Regions from separate parts of the Paenibacillus sp. E222 genome, predicted to be linked through region 2. Evidence: riboswitches for the same ligand, from Rfam matches in the RefSeq annotation. Region 2 holds a riboswitch; the other holds the start of a gene.
What was found. A riboswitch is a leader RNA that binds a small molecule or an ion and turns the genes downstream of it on or off. The one in region 2 is predicted to bind ZMP and ZTP.

Region 1: it holds a riboswitch for ZMP and ZTP, as region 2 does, so the genes downstream of both, HW560_RS08480 (TIGR01440 family protein) here and HW560_RS23395 (bifunctional 5,10-methylenetetrahydrofolate dehydrogenase/5,10-methenyltetrahydrofolate cyclohydrolase) in region 2, are expected to answer to the same signal.

Annotation. Positions count from the first base shown of each region.
Region 1 is NZ_CP058552.1:1,923,747-1,934,036, reverse strand. It holds gene HW560_RS08500 (AtpZ/AtpI family protein) at 1-2, opposite strand, end outside; gene wecB (non-hydrolyzing UDP-N-acetylglucosamine 2-epimerase) at 189-1,346, opposite strand; gene upp (uracil phosphoribosyltransferase) at 1,385-2,014, opposite strand; gene glyA (serine hydroxymethyltransferase) at 2,441-3,688, opposite strand; gene HW560_RS08480 (TIGR01440 family protein) at 3,905-4,498, opposite strand; ZMP/ZTP riboswitch at 4,638-4,719, opposite strand; gene HW560_RS08470 (low molecular weight protein arginine phosphatase) at 4,835-5,407, opposite strand; gene HW560_RS08465 (manganese efflux pump MntP) at 5,532-6,092, opposite strand; gene HW560_RS08460 (L-threonylcarbamoyladenylate synthase) at 6,265-7,374, opposite strand; gene spoIIR (stage II sporulation protein R) at 7,707-8,366, opposite strand; gene HW560_RS08450 (glycosyl hydrolase family 18 protein) at 8,659-10,218, opposite strand.
Region 2 is NZ_CP058552.1:5,245,158-5,255,447, reverse strand. It holds gene HW560_RS23405 (undecaprenyl-diphosphate phosphatase) at 1-486, opposite strand, end outside; gene HW560_RS23400 (DUF817 domain-containing protein) at 503-1,300, opposite strand; gene HW560_RS23395 (bifunctional 5,10-methylenetetrahydrofolate dehydrogenase/5,10-methenyltetrahydrofolate cyclohydrolase) at 1,434-2,285, opposite strand; ZMP/ZTP riboswitch at 2,337-2,418, opposite strand; gene HW560_RS23390 (MarR family transcriptional regulator) at 2,660-3,142, shown strand; gene HW560_RS23385 (nitroreductase family protein) at 3,163-3,738, shown strand; gene HW560_RS23380 (nitroreductase family protein) at 3,755-4,240, shown strand; gene HW560_RS23375 (MFS transporter) at 4,411-5,673, opposite strand; gene HW560_RS23370 (ArsR/SmtB family transcription factor) at 5,713-6,618, opposite strand; gene HW560_RS23365 (MBL fold metallo-hydrolase) at 6,874-7,536, opposite strand; gene HW560_RS23360 (hypothetical protein) at 7,853-8,770, shown strand; gene HW560_RS23355 (glycoside hydrolase family 11 protein) at 9,055-9,687, shown strand; gene HW560_RS23350 (formylglycine-generating enzyme family protein) at 9,891-10,290, shown strand, end outside.

The DNA.
Region 1 (10,290 bases), 3.3 Mb from region 2:
ATTTTCCACGCCACCCTTGCAATCCCAGTTAATTTTACTGAATGATGAGAGCCTTTGTCAATTGAATGATTTTAGCGTTTTAAAGGGGAAAACGACGGGAATACAGGCCATCAGAGCCCATAAACCCGCGTAAACCGTACAGTTTAACTGTATACTGTACCCTTTAATAATCCGTCAGAAAAAATGAATTATTTTTTGAATTTTCTGTGAAATGATTCCGGACGTTCACTATTCACACCAAAATGATGCAAAATCGCATTGACAATTCTTTCCGAAGCATGTCCATCACCATAAGGATTGGCAGCCTGACTCATGCTTGCATACAGTGTTTCGTCTGTAAGCAGAGCTTTGGTCCGCTCATATACACGTTCCTCTTCGGTACCCACCAGCTCCAGTGTTCCAGCCTCGATTCCCTCCGGACGCTCCGTAGTATCCCGAAGGACGAGAACAGGCACACCAAACGAAGGCGCTTCTTCCTGCAAACCGCCTGAATCTGTCAAAATCAAGTGAGTATGCGGGTAAAAGTTATGCAAATCCACCACGTCTAGTGGATCAATAAGTTGAATACGGGGGTGATTCCCCAAGATCGCGTGAGCCGGCTCCTTCACAGCAGGACTTAGATGCACCGGATACACGATGGCAATATCCTCAAACTCGTCGGCAATCCGTTTGACGGCCTGGAAAATGTTACGGTGAGGCTCGCCTTGGGATTCACGGCGGTGAGCTGTCATCAACACAAGACGCTTTCCCTGTGCCCAATCTAGTACTGGATGTGTGTAATCCTGCCGTACTGTATATTGAAACACATCTGTTACCGTGTTGCCTGTGACATACGTACTAGACTCCGATTTATTTTCTTTGGCAAGATTGGAAGACGACCAGTCCGTAGGCGCAAAATGCAAATCAGCAAGCACTCCGGTTAACTGACGGTTCATTTCTTCCGGGTATGGAGAGAGCTTGTTCCACGTACGAAGACCTGCTTCCACATGACCCACCTGAATCTGCTGCAGGAACGCAGCATAGCTGGCTACAAACGTTGTCAGCGTATCACCGTGAACCAGCACAATATCCGGCTTTGCTTCACGCAAAACCGGCTCCAGGCCTCCCAGCACACGAATCGTAATTTCATTCAACGTCTGACGATCTTTCATCACATCCAGATCGTAGTCTGGATGAATATTGAATACTTCAAGAACCTGATCCAGCATCTGACGATGCTGTGCAGTAACGCATACGATCGATTCAATAGATTCGGGATGTTTCTGCAGTTCCAAAATAAGCGGAGCCATCTTGATGGCTTCCGGGCGCACCCCGAATATTGTCATGACTTTAATTTTCTTGGACATTGAAGCAAAGCCCCTTTTCTATTCAGCATGCAATATGCTTATTTAGTGCCGTACAGACGGTCTCCTGCATCTCCCAGTCCGGGAACGATATAGCCGTGATCATCCAGACGATCGTCCAGTGCAGCAACGTAGATGTCTACATCCGGATGTGCATCCTGAACAGCTTTTACGCCTTCAGGAGCTGCAACAAGGTTCATCATTTTGATTTGCGTGCAACCGCGTTTTTTGAGCACGTCAATAGCAGCAATGGCAGAACCGCCAGTTGCCAGCATCGGGTCGATGACAATCAACTGACGCTCTGTAACGTCCGTAGGCAGCTTGGTGTAGTACTCAACCGGTTGCAGGGTTTCCGGGTCACGGAACAGACCTACATGTCCTACTTTTGCAGCTGGCAACAATTTCACAACACCATCCAGCATTCCAAGGCCCGCGCGCAAAATCGGAACCAGCCCAAGCATACGTCCGGAAATGACTTTTCCTTGTGTTTCAGCTACTGGTGTCTGTACATCAATAGTCTCCAGCTCAACATCTCTTGTAATCTCATAAGCCATCAGTGTAGCCACTTCATCCACCAATTCACGAAAATCTTTCGTATTCGTACGCATGTCGCGTATAAACGTCAGTTTGTGTTGAATCAAAGGGTGATCACATATTACTAATTTTCCCATCTAATTTGTCCCTCCGGTATGTTCTTCATGTTCAGCATTACCAAATATGCCTAATCACCATTCATAGGCCCGATAAATCCTGTATATTATATCATCACCTACACCGAATTACACCATCAAAGGGCACTTAATCATTACAGAAAACCAAATCCTATAAAAATAGGACCGGAAACATGAGTCATCCGGTCCTTTTTGCTCTCGCTGTTATGTCAGTTGAATGTTAAAAAATGTGTAAACACTATGAAGCTCCGCAAACCGAATGACCTTCTGATCGCTGTTATCCCCAGAATTCTTTTGATCCATTAATAAATGGTGGAATTCCGGTGATAAAGGCGAGCGCTACGCTTCTTCAGGTTCTTTCGGTTTGCTCCGTCTGTATGTTTACATTTAGAACATCTCAAATACAAACAGCACGAGCAAGTTTTTTTAGTATTTAAGATCTGTGTAGAGTGGGAATTTGTCGGTGAGCGCCGTTACTTCCGCACGGGCTTCATCCAATTTAGCTGCATCTTTAGGGTTTTTCAATGTTTTGGCAATGATCTTACCAATGGCTACCATTGCTTCTTCGTTCATACCACGGGAAGTAGCAGCAGGTGTACCGATCCGGATACCGCTCGTTACAAACGGGCTGGTTGGATCAAACGGGATTGCATTTTTGTTCACGGTAATGCCGATGGAATCAAGTACATGCTCGGCTTCCTTACCTGTGATATTCACGCTGCGTGTGTCGATCAGCATCAAGTGGTTGTCTGTACCGCCGGATACGATGTTCAATCCTTCAGCAATCAGCGTTTCAGCCAATACTTGTGCATTTTTCACCACGTTTTGTGCATACGTTTTGAACGAAGGTTGCAGTGCTTCACCTAATGCTACCGCTTTGGAAGCAATTACGTGCATCAGAGGTCCACCTTGGGAACCCGGGAATACCGCTTTATCAATGGCTGCTGCCCAAGCTTTGCGGCACAGAATCATACCACCACGAGGTCCACGCAGCGTTTTGTGAGTTGTTGTCGTTACGAAATGCGCATGTGGAACCGGGCTTGGATGCAAGCCTGCAGCTACCAGTCCTGCGATGTGAGCCATATCCACCATGAACAAAGCACCTACATCATTAGCGATGGAAGCAAGCTTTTCAAAATCAATGATACGCGGATATGCACTTGCACCTGCAACGATCATACGAGGGCGATGTTTGAATGCCGCTTTGCGCACTTCATCATAATCAATCAGGAATGTATCTTCTTGTACACCGTAAGCCACGAAATTGTACAGCAATCCGGAAGCGTTAACCGGGCTACCATGTGTGAGGTGTCCGCCATGCGCAAGGTTCATACCCAGAACGGTATCACCTGGTTTCAGAGCCGCAAGGTATACTGCCATGTTCGCTTGTGCACCGGAGTGAGGTTGAACATTCACATGTTCTGCTCCAAACAATTCTTTGGCACGATCACGGGCGATATCTTCAACGATATCAACATGCTCACAACCACCGTAGTAACGTTTGCCTGGATATCCTTCAGCGTACTTGTTGGTAAGTACAGATCCCATTGCCTCAATTACCGCTTCGCTTACGATGTTCTCGGACGCGATCAGCTCAATGTTGTTTTGTTGACGTTTCAGTTCAAGATTCATCGCTTCCAGTACTGCCGGGTCATTCTTGCGCAATTGTTCCATGATTAAATTCCTCCCAGTTATAAGTGAAGTTATAAAGCGAAATCATGTTTACACGAAAACGGAGAGTGCAACACCAATCTGGAGAAGCAGAGCGTTCGCCTTTATCACCGGATTTCCCCTTATATAAGAGATTCAAAAAAATCTGGGGATAACAGCGATCGTAAGATGGTGATGCAATCGAAGTCAGGAGTGTAACCAATCGTTTCGGTTTATACGTTAGTCACAAAATGTCGAATCTGGTTGCTCTTCCATACGATACACTGCACGCTCGCCGCCAATCAACTTCGGACGGGTCAGTGCTGTAGTTACTCGGGCATCACCGATGTAGCGGAGTGATGTTCGGAAGGGTACTGCCACATGCCGCAAGTGCATGCCAATCATCGTCTCCCCAATATCCAGTCCCGCATGGGCCTGCACATGTTCAGCCAGGCATGGATCGGTCAGCGAACGATACGCTGCGGATGCCATGGAACCGCCTGCTTTGGGCACGGGTACTGCACCAACCTCAGTCAATCCAAGACGTGTAAGCAATGAACGCTCCATAACCAGTGCCCGGTTCAGATGCTCACAGCATTGGAATACAACATCAAAACCGAACTCCTGCTGCACCTCGCGTATACCCGCAAGAAGCTGCTGCGCCACTTCAACCGCACCGCTTGTACCAATCCGTTTGCCCGCAACTTCACTTGTACTTGTACCGATCACCACGATCTGTCCAGGTCCAAGCTGTCCGGCAAGCGCCAGTTCACGCAGAATGGATGCGGTCTGTTCATGCAATCCGGGTTGTTCCGAATCTAACTCAATATTCATCCTATCGCCTCCCGATAAAATCATGCCCGGCTTCCTCTTGGCTGCCCTTGGTATTCTTACATGGCATTTCAGGTACTATTATAGCGAATAATCAGATGAAAGACGAAAAAAAGAGCAGTCTGCGGGTACCGCAGAATTGCTCTTTTGCCCAGGCGACCGGCCGTTTGTTCCGGTGCTCCATCGTGGTTATGCCCACTTCGTCGCCAGTTACACCGGATCCCTGTTTTCCCATTCATCATAAAACAACCTGCGTTTAAAATCAACGGGTAATTTACATCCCGTGTACGTTTTTATATGGAAAACCATCGGCAGCTGGGAATGATTAAGCAAATCCAATTAATCCAGCTTGTCCAAAAGTCTGTCGAGTGCAGTCCGAATCTCTGCCGCAGCGATGTTGTAATCATCACGACTGCCGCCAAACGGATCCGAAATATCAAAGCTCGGTATGCGTTGTCTGATCTCGATCGCCCGCTCACGTTCAGACGCCAAAATTTCCTGACCTAGCGCACGTTTCATTTCCATTGTCGCAAACAGGCTGTCCAGTTCCTGAAGATCATTCAGGACTTGTTCGTCATTTTCCACATACTCTTTCAAGGTATACGTCTTGTGTATAGAGTCAGGAAAAACCTGCATAACATGCTGTTTATGACTGCGTGTCAACGTAAGGATCAAATCGGCCCAACCGACCAGGTTAGAGCTCAAGAGCGTCGAATGAGGCGGTCCCTCAACGTTGTGATCCCTTAATACGGCCTCCGCATGACGGGAAATCGGCATGCCCGTAGTTGCGGCTACACCCGCGGAACGAACGTCCACCTGAATGCCCCGCTCAGACGCCAGTTTACGTAAAAGTCCCTCCGCCATGGGGCTGCGACATGTATTCCCTGTACATACAAACAAAATATGTTTCATTGTGGTTAGCCTCCCCATTTTGCAAATGTTGTCGAATCATGTTTGAAACTCCATCTGAACCAATGAAACTCATAACTATATATCGAAGACTGCACTAGGCTGTAATCATTATTAACGGTGTATTTTAAAATATAAACAAAAGTCCAAAAGCGAGCAAGATCGCTCCGCCGACCGCTTCCCCGTAATCCCCCATGTTTTGACTCACACGCCGTCCCAACAGCAGACCCATGACGGACATTACTCCACCACAGACACCGAAAGCCAGCACCGTTAACACCAAATCACTGCTGAACATGCCAAGCGAGACTCCAACGGAAAACGAATCCACACTGACACTCAGTGAGAACAGAATCACACCGAGCAGAGATCGATGATCCACCAGTTTGGTGTCTCCCTCCCGGAAAGCGTTCAAGATCATATGGGCGCCGAGCAGGACCAGCAGACCGCCAGCTGCATATGTCGTAATGTCACCAAGCAGGGAGCTGACGTATTTGCCCGTGTACATGCCGATGAGCGGCATGATGATGTGAAACAGGGCCGTTACGGTACTGATTCGCAATACGTCTCTCATCCGAATGCCCTTCATGCCAATCCCGATGCCGAGTGAGAACGCGTCGAGTCCGAGAGCGACGGCCATAATCAAAATGGTTACCAACTGCCCTACATGGGCAGACACATCCCACATCCCCATACCCCCAAGTCACGTAAAGGTTCTTGTACACCATATGCGGACAAGAACATAAACATGACCTGAGAAGGCGTTTTCCATAGCTGCATTCAAAGAATGATTGGCTAGTCGTGGCTAGAGGTCAGGTGCCAGAGGGAAATATTCATAGCGATATTATGGAAAAAGGGAGCTATCGGTCACCGACCTGAATGAGTCGGTGACCTGCCGCCTTGAGCAGCCGGTTCATGACGGCTGCTCCCAGCCCTTCGCGCGAGCAGGCTTCAGCCACAATATATGTGGCCCCCTGCTCATCGCAGCTGCGCAGCGCGGCGTACAGCCGGCGCGCTGCTTCCTCCAGCTCGCTGGCATCGCCCAGCGAGAACACGGCATCGGCGCGGTACTGCTCCGCGTGCTCGGCGAACGCCAGCACCGCGGTGCGCTCCCCGCGCTGCGCCGCCTCTGCGAGGGCGGCGCTGATCCAGGCCGCCACCGCTGCGGGCGGCCCCTCCACCACGCACAGCGCACCTGCGGGCGCGTAGTGCGTGTACTTCATGCCCGGCGAGCGCGGCGCCGGGCTGTCATCGCCACCGGGCCCCTCGGCGAGCAGCGCCGGGTCCGTGGCGACACGGGCGGCAACGGCGGACAGCTGTTCCGCCGTAATGCCGCCAGGGCGCAGGATGGTGACAGTACCGTCGTCACCGACCTGCACCACCGTGGACTCGACGCCCACCCCGGTGGGGCCGCCGTCCACGATGCCGCCGATGCGGCCTGCCAGATCCTCGCGCACATGTGCGGCGAGTGTCGGGCTTGGCCGCCCGGAGCGGTTGGCGCTCGGCGCGGCGACCGGGCATTCCGCCGCCGCGATCAACTGCAAGGCCACCGGATGATCCGGCATCCGCACGGCCACCGTGTCCAAACCGGCGGTAACCCGCGGGGATACCGCCCCTGGCCTAACCGGCAGCACAAGCGTAAGCGGCCCCGGCCAGAAGGCTGCCATCAGAGCCTCCGCTGTGCCATTCACATCTGTGACCAGCGAATCCAACTGGTCACGCTGTGCAATATGAACAATCAGCGGATTGTCTGAAGGCCGCCCCTTGGCTGCAAATACAGCTTCCACCGCAGCTGTACTGCGAGCATCTGCGCCCAGACCGTATACCGTCTCGGTTGGGAATGCCACGGTTTGTCCTTGACGAAGACAGGCTGCGGCATCCTGTAAGTAAACAAGAGCCTGTTTATACGCACTCCCTTTTGCCACATCATCCGTGTTCTCATTGGCTAGCAGTACATTGACATCCCACATGCTCGTAACCATTTCCTCTGTACGTTCATCGTTCTCCATGCCTTTCATGGAAGACTGATGCAATTGCTTGTTCTCTCTTGTCATATATCCATCATTCCTAAACTTCAGTAGGGTAGTTAATGCAAGACATCACACTTCCGCGATGCCTTATTCACTTATGTTTTCTGATTCCTATAATTATAACATATCTGCTCTGCCCAAGGATGCGGTCTGAATCTTCCCAGCGATTAACATCATGCGATCTTTGACTCGAGCCTATGATAAAACAAAAGGGCACTTCCCTGAATCGAAGTCCCCTGATAAAGCTTATATCCAGCAGCATGTTCATTCAGTTATGCAAACAATCCCGTTACCCAATCCCACAATTTGACCGCCATATCCCATAAGAAGAAACGCGCTTCCGGTGTAGCTGCCTGCACAGATGCTTGTGCGTCCCCAGGCTCTGCGGCAGCTGCTGATGCTGTTGCAGGCTTCGCCAGTGCATCCCCTGTTCCTGCATCTATGAAGCACAATGGTGGAAACAACACACACCACCAGTTTTGACCTTCACCTTTACCCAGTGTTATCCGTACTGCCTCATAATCTCCAGCAGGATATACGGTACCCCCATATAATTTGGTTGGAAACGGAACCACTCCGAGTTCAACCTGATACGAATAGGTTAAGCCACGATTGGCAAGCTCTTCTCCCACACGATCCTCAATTTCAGATAGATGCTGACGAATGACCCCACGCGCTTCTTCCAGACTTTGCGGATTCTCCAGTTCGGTTACCCACTCATTCATTTGGGCAACGACGGCGTCACGAATCTCGCGTTTGACCAACTGATCTCCCGCAGCATCCGAGTTTGCGAGAATACGTAAGCGAATGGATTGTTCTGGAATCGCTGTGGCCGCCACAGCTGCATCCGTTTTCTGACCTTCCCACATCATAATAATCATCATAAGACATACAATTATAAGTCCAATTTGTTTCACGACTCTTCTGCTCATTCCGTTCTCCCCCTCGGCTCCCGTGATCATGATCCCTGTAACTCTCTCATGTCTATCAGTATGCCCGGAAGGGGCGGAAGTAAACCTGCTAGATTACAAATCTACTAAAATTTTAATAGGCGGGTTAGACCTAAAACAAAAGACTGTTAGCTCGCTCATGAAACTGACGAAAATCAAAAAAGCGCCTGCCTATGGAACGCTTGTCGGCTGGCACTTCTTTGAACAATCTAAAATCTCTAACCTACCCTTGATGTTCCAATTAGCATGCTGTATGGATGCCCTTGCTTCTCTGTTACTTATTGACCCGAAAAGCTTCCCAGGCCCCGCCAACCGAATTGCGGCTCGCTACAAGCTTACCGCCATTATTCAGATCACAGGTTACATACAAGTTATTGGCAAGTGCCTGCAGCGCGATTGTTCCATCACCCAAATCCACACGATTGAACTTCTCCCATTGCTGAATGGTTGTCGCTTTTGCGATCAGGGCACCACCCACATTAACATCTGCTGTGACATATTTATTATTGATTTTGGACTTGAGGGACACCGTTCCATCGGAGTTCGTAATCCATTCAAAAAGCTCCCAGTCTCCTGCGGTCGTCCGATTGGCGACAAGCTGGTCATTGCCTTGATTTTCGGCAGAGACGATTTGCTGATTGGCTTGAGCAACCAGATAGTTGTACCCGCTTGGATTTGGAGGCTGCACCGTCCCACCACCCGTAACCTCTGAATATACGGCCTGAAGCAGCGCACCTGAGCGGTCATTGCTGTACTCCCAGAACATGATGCCACCCAGATTGCTATTTTTCACATATTGCACCTTCAAGCTGAGCGATTGCGGGTCATCATAGGAGATAAAGGTATTTCCATTAAACAGATAAGGAGCTTGGGCACTGCTGTCCCAGTACCGTGTATACCCGTTTTTATTCAAATATTGGCTGACAATAGTGTTGTAGTCGGGTTCAAAACCACCGGAAGCGGGCCTGTCCAGACCATTGTTCGAATTCTGAACACCCGTCCAGGCCCGGCCGTAAAAAGCTCCGCCAATGACCAGTTTATTCGCGGGAACACCGCTATTTCTGAACAGATTGACCGCGGACGTTACACTGATATCTCTTCCGGACAGATTCGTATGATGACCTGTGGTTGCATCCCAGGTTCCATGAAAATCGTAAGTCATCAGATTGATCCAATCGAGCAGAGGCGTGATATTATTGATCTCCACACCATTCAGATAACTGCTGCTCGCTCCTGCGGCAATGGTCAGCAGATATTGCTTGCCATTAATCTGCCCTTGAGCATTCAGCTTCTCACGAACCTTCGAGAGCAGTTGTGTGAAGTTTTGTTTATCCTGCGGTCGCGCAGTTGTTCCGGCCGCAGGGTTGGTCGGATATTCCCAATCCAGATCGACGCCATCCAGATTGTTGGAGGTTACCAGCTGCACAATACTGTCGGCAAAGGTTGTACGTGAGGCGTCCGTTAGCGCAGCGTCTGAAAAACCATTAGCTCCCCAACCGCCAACAGACAATAACACCTTCAGGTCAGGGTTTCTGGATTTCAATCCTACCATCAGTTGCAGTTTGGTACGATCTGAATTTGTGATTGTTGCTTTGCCGTTGGAGATGAGAGCGAAGGAGTAATTGATATGAGAGAGCTGTTCTGCCTTAATATCATTCGCGGTCCAGTTGGCCCAACCAGCCACATAAGCAATAATTTTCTTTGGAAGAGGAGCTGCGTCAGCTTGTTTCGCTGGTCCGATGGCAAATGTCGAAACGGTTAGTGCAAAAGATAAAAACAAGAGCATGAACACGTTGACGATCGACGGGGTCTTAACAACTCGATTTTTATTCATTTCAAACTCTCCTTTTGGGTTTAAAATTAATCATTCAGCGACCTGATCCTTCGCCCACATCCCACTTCGGCA
Region 2 (10,290 bases):
TGCTTGAGCCAGACCCACCAGTATGGCGTCTTTCACAGACAAATCTCCATCTCTTTTTCGCCCACGAAGGTTTCGAATGAGCCATAGCGCAACCCCTGTAATCAGTAAACTAATCGCAACCGTATAGACAGAAGTGAAGATTTCCTCAATTTTATCCTTGAACAGCACAGCCCCGATCGCAGCAGGCAGGGTACCAATAATTATGTATACACAAAACATAAAATCTGCTCTGTACTCCGCATTGCGAGAAACTAGGAATCGCCAGCCTCCTACAATAAGCTTTTTGATATCTTCCCGAAAGATAAACATAATGGCAATCAGTGAGGCGGTGTTCGTCAAAATTTCAAAGGATAATCCGTTCTGCTCCATGCCAAGCAATCGTTGAACGATAATCAAATGACCGCTTGAAGAAACCGGAATAGGCTCTGTAGCCCCTTGTACGATACCTAATAACACATATTTCAACCATAAAATAAAGTCTTCCATTATATCCTCCTACTTATTATTTTCGATTGGCTTTGACATATTTCAGTTGGGCCACAATGATGACACTAATAATCACCAAAAGGAACCATGAACTGATCTTGCTAAAACTGACCAGCTGCCAGGAATCATGCTGGTCGGGGTATTTCCAGCCGTTAAAAAATGTAGCTAAATTTTCAGCGGTCCAGATGAAAAAACCGACGATGATAAAAGCGAGTGTTAACGGCATTCGATAGGTAGTTAATCGTACCCGATAGATAATCCATGTTTTTCGAAAAACAATAAATACGAGAGCGGTCAACCACCAACGGAAATCGGGAATAAAATGATGTGTGAAAAAGTTGATATAGATGGCTCCTCCTAACAGAACCGAAGATGCAAATCCCGGCCAGCCTGTCATGTCCATACGCAATCTGCGCCATATTTGACACATAAAGCTTGCTACACTTGCATACATAAATCCGCTATAAAGAGGGACACCAAAGAGCTTGGTATAACCAGGCTCAGGGTATGACCAGGAACCCATCCACACCTTATACATCTCCAGTACCAATCCAATCACGTGAAATATACATATGACTTTGATTTCATCACGTGTTTCCAATCCGCTCCGGTACATAAGGTATTGGACTGCTAATAAAACAAGCAGAATGGCATCATAGCGATAAAGAAAGGGTATCTGAATTACGCTAGAAAGGGCAAACGTTCCAAAGATCGCCACAGGAAAAATGCAACTCATCGCCTGATGATAACCAAAATGCAGGAGCTGTACTAAAGGTTTCAAGTTATGCTTATCTCCTTCCCAAGCCTTGTTCATAATAATATAGATATGGTCCGATTGTAAAAAGAGAAAAAAAGATCTATATATTTTCCTATTTTCAATTCGAGCTTAATCAAATACAAATAAGGCCCCTCGTCACTGGAGGGACCTGGTTTTTGCGCTAATTCAATTATGCATTTTCAGACAACTTGTAGGCAGATTTAATCGTATGTTCGATGAGCGTCGCAATCGTTACTGGACCAACGCCGCCCGGTACAGGTGTAATTGCTGAAGAAGGAACGAAGCAAGCTTCGTAGTCCACATCTCCGACATTGCCTTTGTTATAACCTGCATCAATAACGACAGCGCCTGGTTTAATCCAGTCTCCTTTAACAAAGAGGGGTTTGCCCACGGCTGCGATAATGATATCGCCAAGCTTCACGATTTCCTCCAGATTCACGGTTTTGGAGTGGCAGGTCGTCACCGTTGCATTCCGGTTGAGCAGCATGGCTGAGACAGGTTTGCCCAGAATTGGACTTCTTCCGATAACAACCGCATGTTTGCCCTCGATCTGAATATTGTAGAAATCCAGAATACGCATAATAGCCTGTGGTGTACAGGAAGGGAATTCGGCTTCTCCAAAAGCATTAAGTGCGAAACCAAGGGTCGTTACACCGTCAACGTCTTTCTCGATGCTGATGGCATCAAAAGCTGCTCTTTCATCGATGTGATTCGGGACAGGGTGCTGAAGCAAAATACCGTGTACAGAAGGGTCTTCATTGAGCTTGTTAATTTCTTGAATCAATTCATCTGTGGTGGTATCCGCAGAAAGAACGACCTTAATGGAATGCACGCCTAAGCGCGCACAAGCATTTCCTTTCATACGCACATAGGTTGCTGAGGAAGGATCATCTCCGACGAGAATGGTAGCGAGACAAGGCTGAATGCCTTTTTCCTTCAGAATAGCAACCTTCGAGGCCATGTCTTCCTTCATAAAATCCGATACCGTTTGTCCATTTAAGATCAGTGCGTCAGTACTCATTTTCACATCGCCCTTTCAACATAAAAAAGAGGCAAGGAAATAAATATTCCTTACCTCTGCCCAGGCGTACGGCTTATTACAAAACCATATGCTCCCTCACGGTTCACCGTGTTCGCCAGTTACATATGATCGTTTAAATTGTTTAGATTGATAGTACTTGAAAAAGAAGAATTGTTCAATAGTTAATGGATTTCACTTTGATTTGTATGGGGGATTAGTTTCCCGGGTAGCCACAATCTTCGTCATATAGTTGATAACGATTATCAGTTGTGATATATTGTTAACCAGTAAACTATTTTATATTGAATTCCTGTATTAGTTTAATCATTTAAAGTTTTTTTATTGTTTATTAGTAAATAAGGAGCGATAACTGAATGGATTCAAACGATCGAACTAAACAGTTAGTGTATGACCAATTTATTCGATTTTTACATGTATATGAGAATCACAAAGATACGGAAATTGAACATTTTCTAAGTATCGCCCAGCGGGAAAGCATCGACAAAATCCCTCAGCACCTGACTGCGGTTCATATGATAGATTGCATTGGCAAGCATGAGCCTATTAACAACACAGGTATTGCCGACGCGATGAATTTGTCCAAAGCAAGCATTACCAAGATCGGCAACAAACTGCTGGAGGAAGGCTTCGTCAAACGTACGAAAATGAATGACAACAAGAAGGAGAGCTATTTCCGGTTGTCGCCGCAAGGAAAAAAGATCTTTGAACTACATGAACGTTTACATGTGCTTGAGGCTGAACGGTTCTATCGTGCTTTGGACAAATATTCGGAACCGGAGCTGAAAATCATACATCAATTTCTTCAAGACAGCAGCATGCATATGGAATCCAGATAAACTGAAGGAGAGTGAAACACTTGAGTCTGGCAGCATTGATCAGGGAACGAAGAAGTATTCGTAAATGCAATTCTGCACCGGTGGAGCAGGAGTTGGTTGTTGAATTGCTGCACAAGGCCACACGACTTCAACCATCTGTTGAAGCTGGGTCATGGCGTGTTGTTTATGCCGGTACTCCCGAAGCACGCAAACGGTTGGTGGACTGCATGCTGGAAGAGATGTCGCAGAGCAAGCTCGGCAAGTTGATTCCGGGAAAACTGCTGGATGTGTTTAAAAAGAGGTTTACAGATATTCCTGCTCACGTCATTGTTATGTCGACTGTAGGACCGGATCGTCTGACCAATGACCGCAATTATGCGGCTGCATGCGGGATGATGCAGAGCTTCCAACTGTTGGGCTGGGAACAAGGGTTAGGAATGCTGTGGGATACAGAGTCCATGATTCAGAATGAAGGCTTTTTCAGAGGAATTGGACTGCGTGAGGATGAAAGATTTGTTGGCATTCTTCATATGGGATATTACGACAAAGCGCCAAGAAGCCGAAAAAGAACACCAGCTGAGCAGAAGTGGACTGTATTGCAGGGTCAGACTACATAGAAGGGGAGGATTAAAAATGGAATTGACCGATCTGCTAGGAAGCATACACAGTCCAGAAGACTTTTTGGATCGACCGGTGTCCCAGGAGCTAATTCTCGAATTGCTCAATCACGCCGTCTGGGCGCCAAATGATGGACTCCGTGAGCCGTGGCGATTTATTTTTGCCGATAACCGTAATGGGAAACTCATGCAGGGATTGCAGGAGTACGCTCCAGCCTATCTTCTTGTCCTGGTGAAGGAAGAGGCGGATCATCATAAGCGGGAAGAGGACTTTGCAGCCGTCTGCTGTCTGATCCAAAATTTCCGTTTGCTTGCCCATGAACAGGGCCTGGGTGTGCGCAGTACGTTGCATGACTGGATGTACGACCGGAGTCGTGCTGAAACGTTCGGCGTGCTGGGCAATGAGCGGATTGCTGCGGTTCTGGAATTGGGATATGGCACTGAACAGCCCGAAGGGAAAGCTGAGATAACTGAACCTCAGCTTCAGTTCGAACTGTTGTAGCGTGCAAGATGTAGGGAAGAGAAATCAAATGAATGAGGAACGACAATGCCTTGATCGGGATTGTCGTTCTTTTTTTATGGGGTGTGTATCCGATTTGTAATTTACAAGTTAGCTAGAACGGATTCACACGACTAATCGAGAGATTCATCTATTTTATATAAATGATATTCTTATAATGTTTTAATTTCCTTGTTATACGAATTGAATTGTGTTCTATTCCGTAAATCAGATAAATCACCATCTAAATTCTTCAGGTTTGGAAGGAAAGCTGCGGCGGCTGAGCAAAGCAATGGGAGCAGGCCCAAAGACAAGAATAAGAAAGGCAGACCATAGAGTTCTGCAACCGCTGCACCTGCAAAAGCACCTACAGGCTGTAGTCCACCACCAATGAGAAACCGTATTGAGTTGACTCGGCCTTGCAGAGGTCCAGGGACAAGCGTGCCATGCAATGAGGAACTGAGAGAACTAAAGAAAGGTCCTGCTGCACCAGCAGCACATAAAGCAACGAGCGCAAACGGGTAACTTGGGAATACGCCCAGTAAGGCGTTAAAAAGCCCAATGGCGGCTAGGCTGCACAGCATGACTGTCCGTCGTCTTTTGATTTCGCCCAACCACGAGATGACCAAAAGTCCTATTAATGTGCCACATGCTGAAGCCGTGGTGAGTGTACCCATAGCAGCGGCATCCCGATCTAACACTTCGCGAACAAAAGGAATCATCATCGTCCAGATCGCTACAGAAGACATGTTGCTGATCGAAACCATTCCCATAATCGAAAGCATGGCCGGGAAGCTACGATAAAAGGAGAAGCCTTCATGGATATCTCTGAGATAAGCCTTAATTGAAAAGGAGGACTTGGCTGCTACTGGCTTCTGCATTGTGGGCAGATAGAGCAACGTGACAATGGCGGCGGTGTAACAAACGGCGTTAATGCCCAGCGTTGGCAATGCCCCAGCTATGGCAGTAAGTGCTCCGGCTAAGGCTGGGCCCAACAATGCAGCTGCATTACGGCAACCGTCGATCACCGCGAATGCACGCACCAGTTTGCGTTCATCTGATACTCCGGGAACAATGGCCATTGCGGTGGGCATGAATAGGGCAGAACATGCTCCGCTTAGTCCTGCGGCCAGAAAAAGATGCCATAATTGCAAGTGGCCTACGAGTCCCAAAGTCAGAGGTAATAAGAGAGCAAGCAACCTAACAGAAGCAAGCACTGCCATGAACCGCCCTCGGTGTAACCGATCGGATAACGGCGAGCCAAGCAATCGAATGACCACTTCTGGAATGCTAAAACTTAGTGCCATCGCACCCATGGCCATCTTAGATGCGGTTATTTCATAAACAAGCCATTCCATAGCCAGAAGACCAAAAACGTCACCAAATGAACTCAGAGTGACAGTAGCTAGTAAACCATAATAACTGCGCTTATGCATGAGTGTTCCTCCGTGTGTGTAGGTTAAAGGGCATTATCATCATTCTTCAATATAAGCTGAGATCTGTTCCGAAAGCTTGTTGAGTGCTTCAAGACGCAAGCTGTAAGAGGTCGTTTTCTGGTTATAATGCACGATGACAAGCCCCGCTGCCCTCAATGAAATCAGGTGGTAGTGTACTGTGCTCTTAGAAAGTTTAACCTCACTTACGATCTCAGTGAATGTTAACTGCTTTCCAGCCAACAGGCGGAGGATATATAATCTGGTCTCATCGGACAATGCTCGTGTTAGACGTAACAACCGATGTTCAGGCCGGCCCGTTGCTGGTGGGAGAATATCGGCAGAGTAACTGGTGAAAATCACTTCATCAAAGATGGCTGAGGTGACAAAGGGACGAGCATGATATTGAGGGATTAGAATCACTTGTTTGAGCAGAGGGGTAGGGTATAGACGCATACCTTCCGTTGCCTCCTCATAGACCTCAAGATCATTGGTTCCGTTTAGACTGGACCGTCTGGTTTCAGCTTCTAAGGCAAGGCCTTCGATAATCGCCGAATCGATTTGACTGAAATAGTGGGCATCCCATTCACGTAGCGCTTCGGATGTCCGACTGCGCAGTTCCGGGAGATTGGAGGGAACGGACAACTTCACGTTAGCAGCGATGTCATATAGCTGGCCTGTGGTTAGGTCTTCAAGCCAATCCAAAAAACCACTAACTGACCGTTCTCCAGGACAACTCCAAATATAAGGTGCAAGGCTAAAATCGCCTACAAGTTTCATCGTCTCCCGCATTTGTTGCAGTTTGGTAGGTGCGAACCGATCTTGTACTTCTCTGACCCATAGTTTTCCAGCATCCAGAGCATTGTGATTCTGTTTGCTCATGAAAACCGTCAGGCTGCTTACACATTCATAAATGGGCGCGAAATCAACTTCCACTTTGTAGTTCATAGCTCGAATTTTCCCCTCGTCTTTCTTGTTCTATATTTATAGAACTACTAATTTGTTTCATTGTATACGAACATTTAAAAGTTTGCAACAAAAATGCCCAAAGAGTTACCTATTCTCTTCAACGAAAAAAGACGTTCCACGGGTGGGCGAGCACCTGAAGAATCGTCTTTAGATTTATACTGACAGCAAAATGAGCAGTCCGATATTAAAATAACTGATTTATACTCTCACTCTCCAAAAGTGTATATTGAAATTTTAATCTTGGATGAGTGCTGCGATCTGATCTTTCACATTTACATTACTTAATCCCCCGTGGTAACAAATGACAGATGTAATGTCGAAATCTGCATACTTTTTCAACGAGAGCTTTGCTGCATTCATATCCGGTGTAGTCGGAGCGTGAATTCCCCCAAGCATACCGTCTGCACTGTATATGGAGTCCCCAGCAATGAGCGTTTTACTTTCCTTCAAATAAAGACTGATATGACCGGGTGTGTGCCCAGGCGTGTGAATAACGCGAATCCCGCCGCAAAACGGCAGTTCCTGACCATCTATTAAAGTAATGTTCACTGTGCCCTTGGGGGGATTGTTCAGGTGACTATCTTTGATCAGAGGCAGTTCCCCTTGGATGTACGGCTTATCCAGTTCGTGTGCATATACTTTAATAGCGTTGCCACGTGTCTGCAAAATCTCCGGAAGATTCCCTATATGATCCACATCCTGATGGGTCAAAATCACCGCATTTAATTTGTCTAGAGAGACACCAGCCTTCTCCATTGCCACACGTAAATCCTCAAATTGACCTGGAAAACCAGTGTCTATTAGAATAGTCATTTCATGATCCTTTAAAAGAATAGGGTGGATCACATTCCCGTGATAGTCCAGATGGAGCATTTCGACTCCCTTTGAAATTTCCATAATATTCGTCCTCCGTAGAAAGAAATTGATAAGTAAAGTATCTCTTTGTAAACGAATCAAGTTCCTAAAAAGATATGGGATAGAAAAAAGGGAAGGGGAGGATATAACTTCTTAAAAAAAAGTGTTAAGATGACATTTTGAGATATAGACAGTTCCTTCAAAAATAAAATTAATGGTAAAATAAAAAAAAGGAGGGGAGATCATTTAGCTTACACAGCTACAATAATTTGAGCAAAAAACTGAATTCAAAATGGTAAACTTTTATTATTGAGTAAATACACAGATGGTATAGAAATGTTGGAGGTGCAAGGTCATATTGAAGAAATTAATCTTGGCAACACTATTATTCTTAACGAGTTACGTATTATTCTCATCAAATTCAACGGAAGCTTCAACAACAGTTAAAACCGCTGTACATACCTATAAAGGTCAACCGTATGTTCAAATTAGTGGTGGAAATGCAATAGTTATAAAAAAAATAAATGATACTTTAAAGGAACATACAGTAGAAGTAGCTAATGGCAATAAGGCACTCCAACAGAATAATAGTGTAGCTTGGTACAAAACGAGCGTGAAAACAACGTACAATAATAATAAAATATTATCTGTAGCTTACACAGATGGACTTAATTACAGCGATGATAATATAGGAACATATGTATCCATTATTTATAATTTTGATCTTGCAACAGGTGACCAAATTACATTATACGATGTAGTAGATTCTGATCAAAAAAAGGCCAATCTTATGTCTATTTTATCTCATAACCTTCAGCTCAAGTATAATAAGGGAATTACAATTTATGAAAAGAGTATATATGATATTCCAATAAACTCTTCCACACCATTTTATTACTACGACAATGGTATAATTGTTCGATTTTATCCCTCTCAAGTTGCAGAATTGTCAGAGGGATTCATAGATATAAAGGTTCCATTCTCACAGCTAAATGAAGAAATAAATAGATTGGAGCCTCTTAGCACTTATTTAGATTATCTCCAAAACAATGTGACTGATTATGTTGATACTGAGATCGAATATTTTAATGGATACAGTATAAGGAATAGTTATCAACTCTTAAATGGTGAAGTATGGAAGCAAGTTGAGCCGAATTTTTTTAGCCTGCAATCCTATTCGTTGTATCCGAAAGTACGCATATATAAAGATAAAACACGCTATTATATGTGGGTTGAGGGTACAGATGACGCAGTAGAAGTTGAGAGGATTATATAATTTCCAAGCATAGCATTTATTTTCTCAGCCGCCCTTCTGGGCGGCTTTTTACATATTTGTTTTCTTGTAGGTACAAGTCGATTTTTAGAAGGAAAGCAGACATAAATCTAAACTTATTAGAGATTAATCTATAGTTTATCAGGTTTTTATGTAACCGCTATCATTCTATAATTTAGTCAGAAAGGAGGTTAAAGGAAAAAAGTGTCAATTGTTAAGAGAACTTCAACCGAGAATGAGACGAAAGTAGTAGATAGGACAAATACAATCATATTGGGAGGTATAATATGTTTAAATTTGGCAAAAAAATGTTGACGGTCGTGTTGGCAGCTTCCATGAGTTTTGGGGTCTTTGCGGCAACCTCAAGTGCGACAGATTATTGGCAAAATTGGACCGATGGCGGCGGAACAGTTAATGCTGTTAATGGATCAGGCGGTAATTACAGTGTAACATGGCAAAATACAGGGAACTTTGTAGTTGGTAAAGGCTGGAATGTGGGATCTCCAAACCGGACAGTTAACTATAATGCAGGTGTCTTTGCACCATCCGGCAATGGGTATTTGACACTCTACGGGTGGACAAGAAATGCACTCATTGAATATTACGTTGTAGATAGTTGGGGAACGTATCGACCAACCGGAACTTACAAAGGTACAGTAAACAGTGATGGTGGCACGTATGATATTTATACAACGATGCGATACAACGCACCTTCTATTGATGGCACACAAACCTTTGCCCAGTACTGGAGTGTAAGGCAGTCGAAGAGAGCGACTGGGGTCAACTCTGCGATTACATTCAGCAACCATGTGAACGCCTGGAAAAGCAAAGGAATGAATCTGGGTAGCAGCTGGTCCTATCAAGTATTGGCGACAGAAGGATATCAAAGTAGCGGAAGTGCCAATGTAACGGTGTGGTGAGTTATCCAAATTAGGCCATTTTATGAAAGTGAAACAGTTTCTTATACATTAGGGATAGGCTCAACACCTTTTCCTCAGTTCTACCATTAGTCCGGATATGTTGAAGGCCGTTTCAGTCAAATAAACGGTCTTCGACGTTGCCGGATGCGAATGACAGGCATCATAGCCTATTATTTTCCCATTAGCTTAAAGGAGATTTTTCAATGAGAAAGCTATTAATGTTTTTTTTAATAGCAATAACGGTAGTAATCAGTGCTTGTTCGCAGCAGGATAAACCTAAAAAAGAAGATAATCTTGTATTCGTGGAAGGCGGGACGTTTAAGAGCAGCAAGTCATTTTACGCTGGAAAAGGTGTGACCTTTCAGAACTTTTATATCGGGAAATATGAGGTAACTCAAAAAGAGTGGGAAGATGTCATGGGGAATAACCCCTCTGGATTCAAAGGAGATCAATTACCAGTAGAAATGGTGAGTTGGTATGACGCAATAGAGTATTGCAATCAAAGAAGTATAAAAGAGGGCTTAAAGCCGTATTACAACATCGATAAGGATACGCAAGACCTGAATAATAAGAATGAGAACGATAATATAAAATGGACAGTGA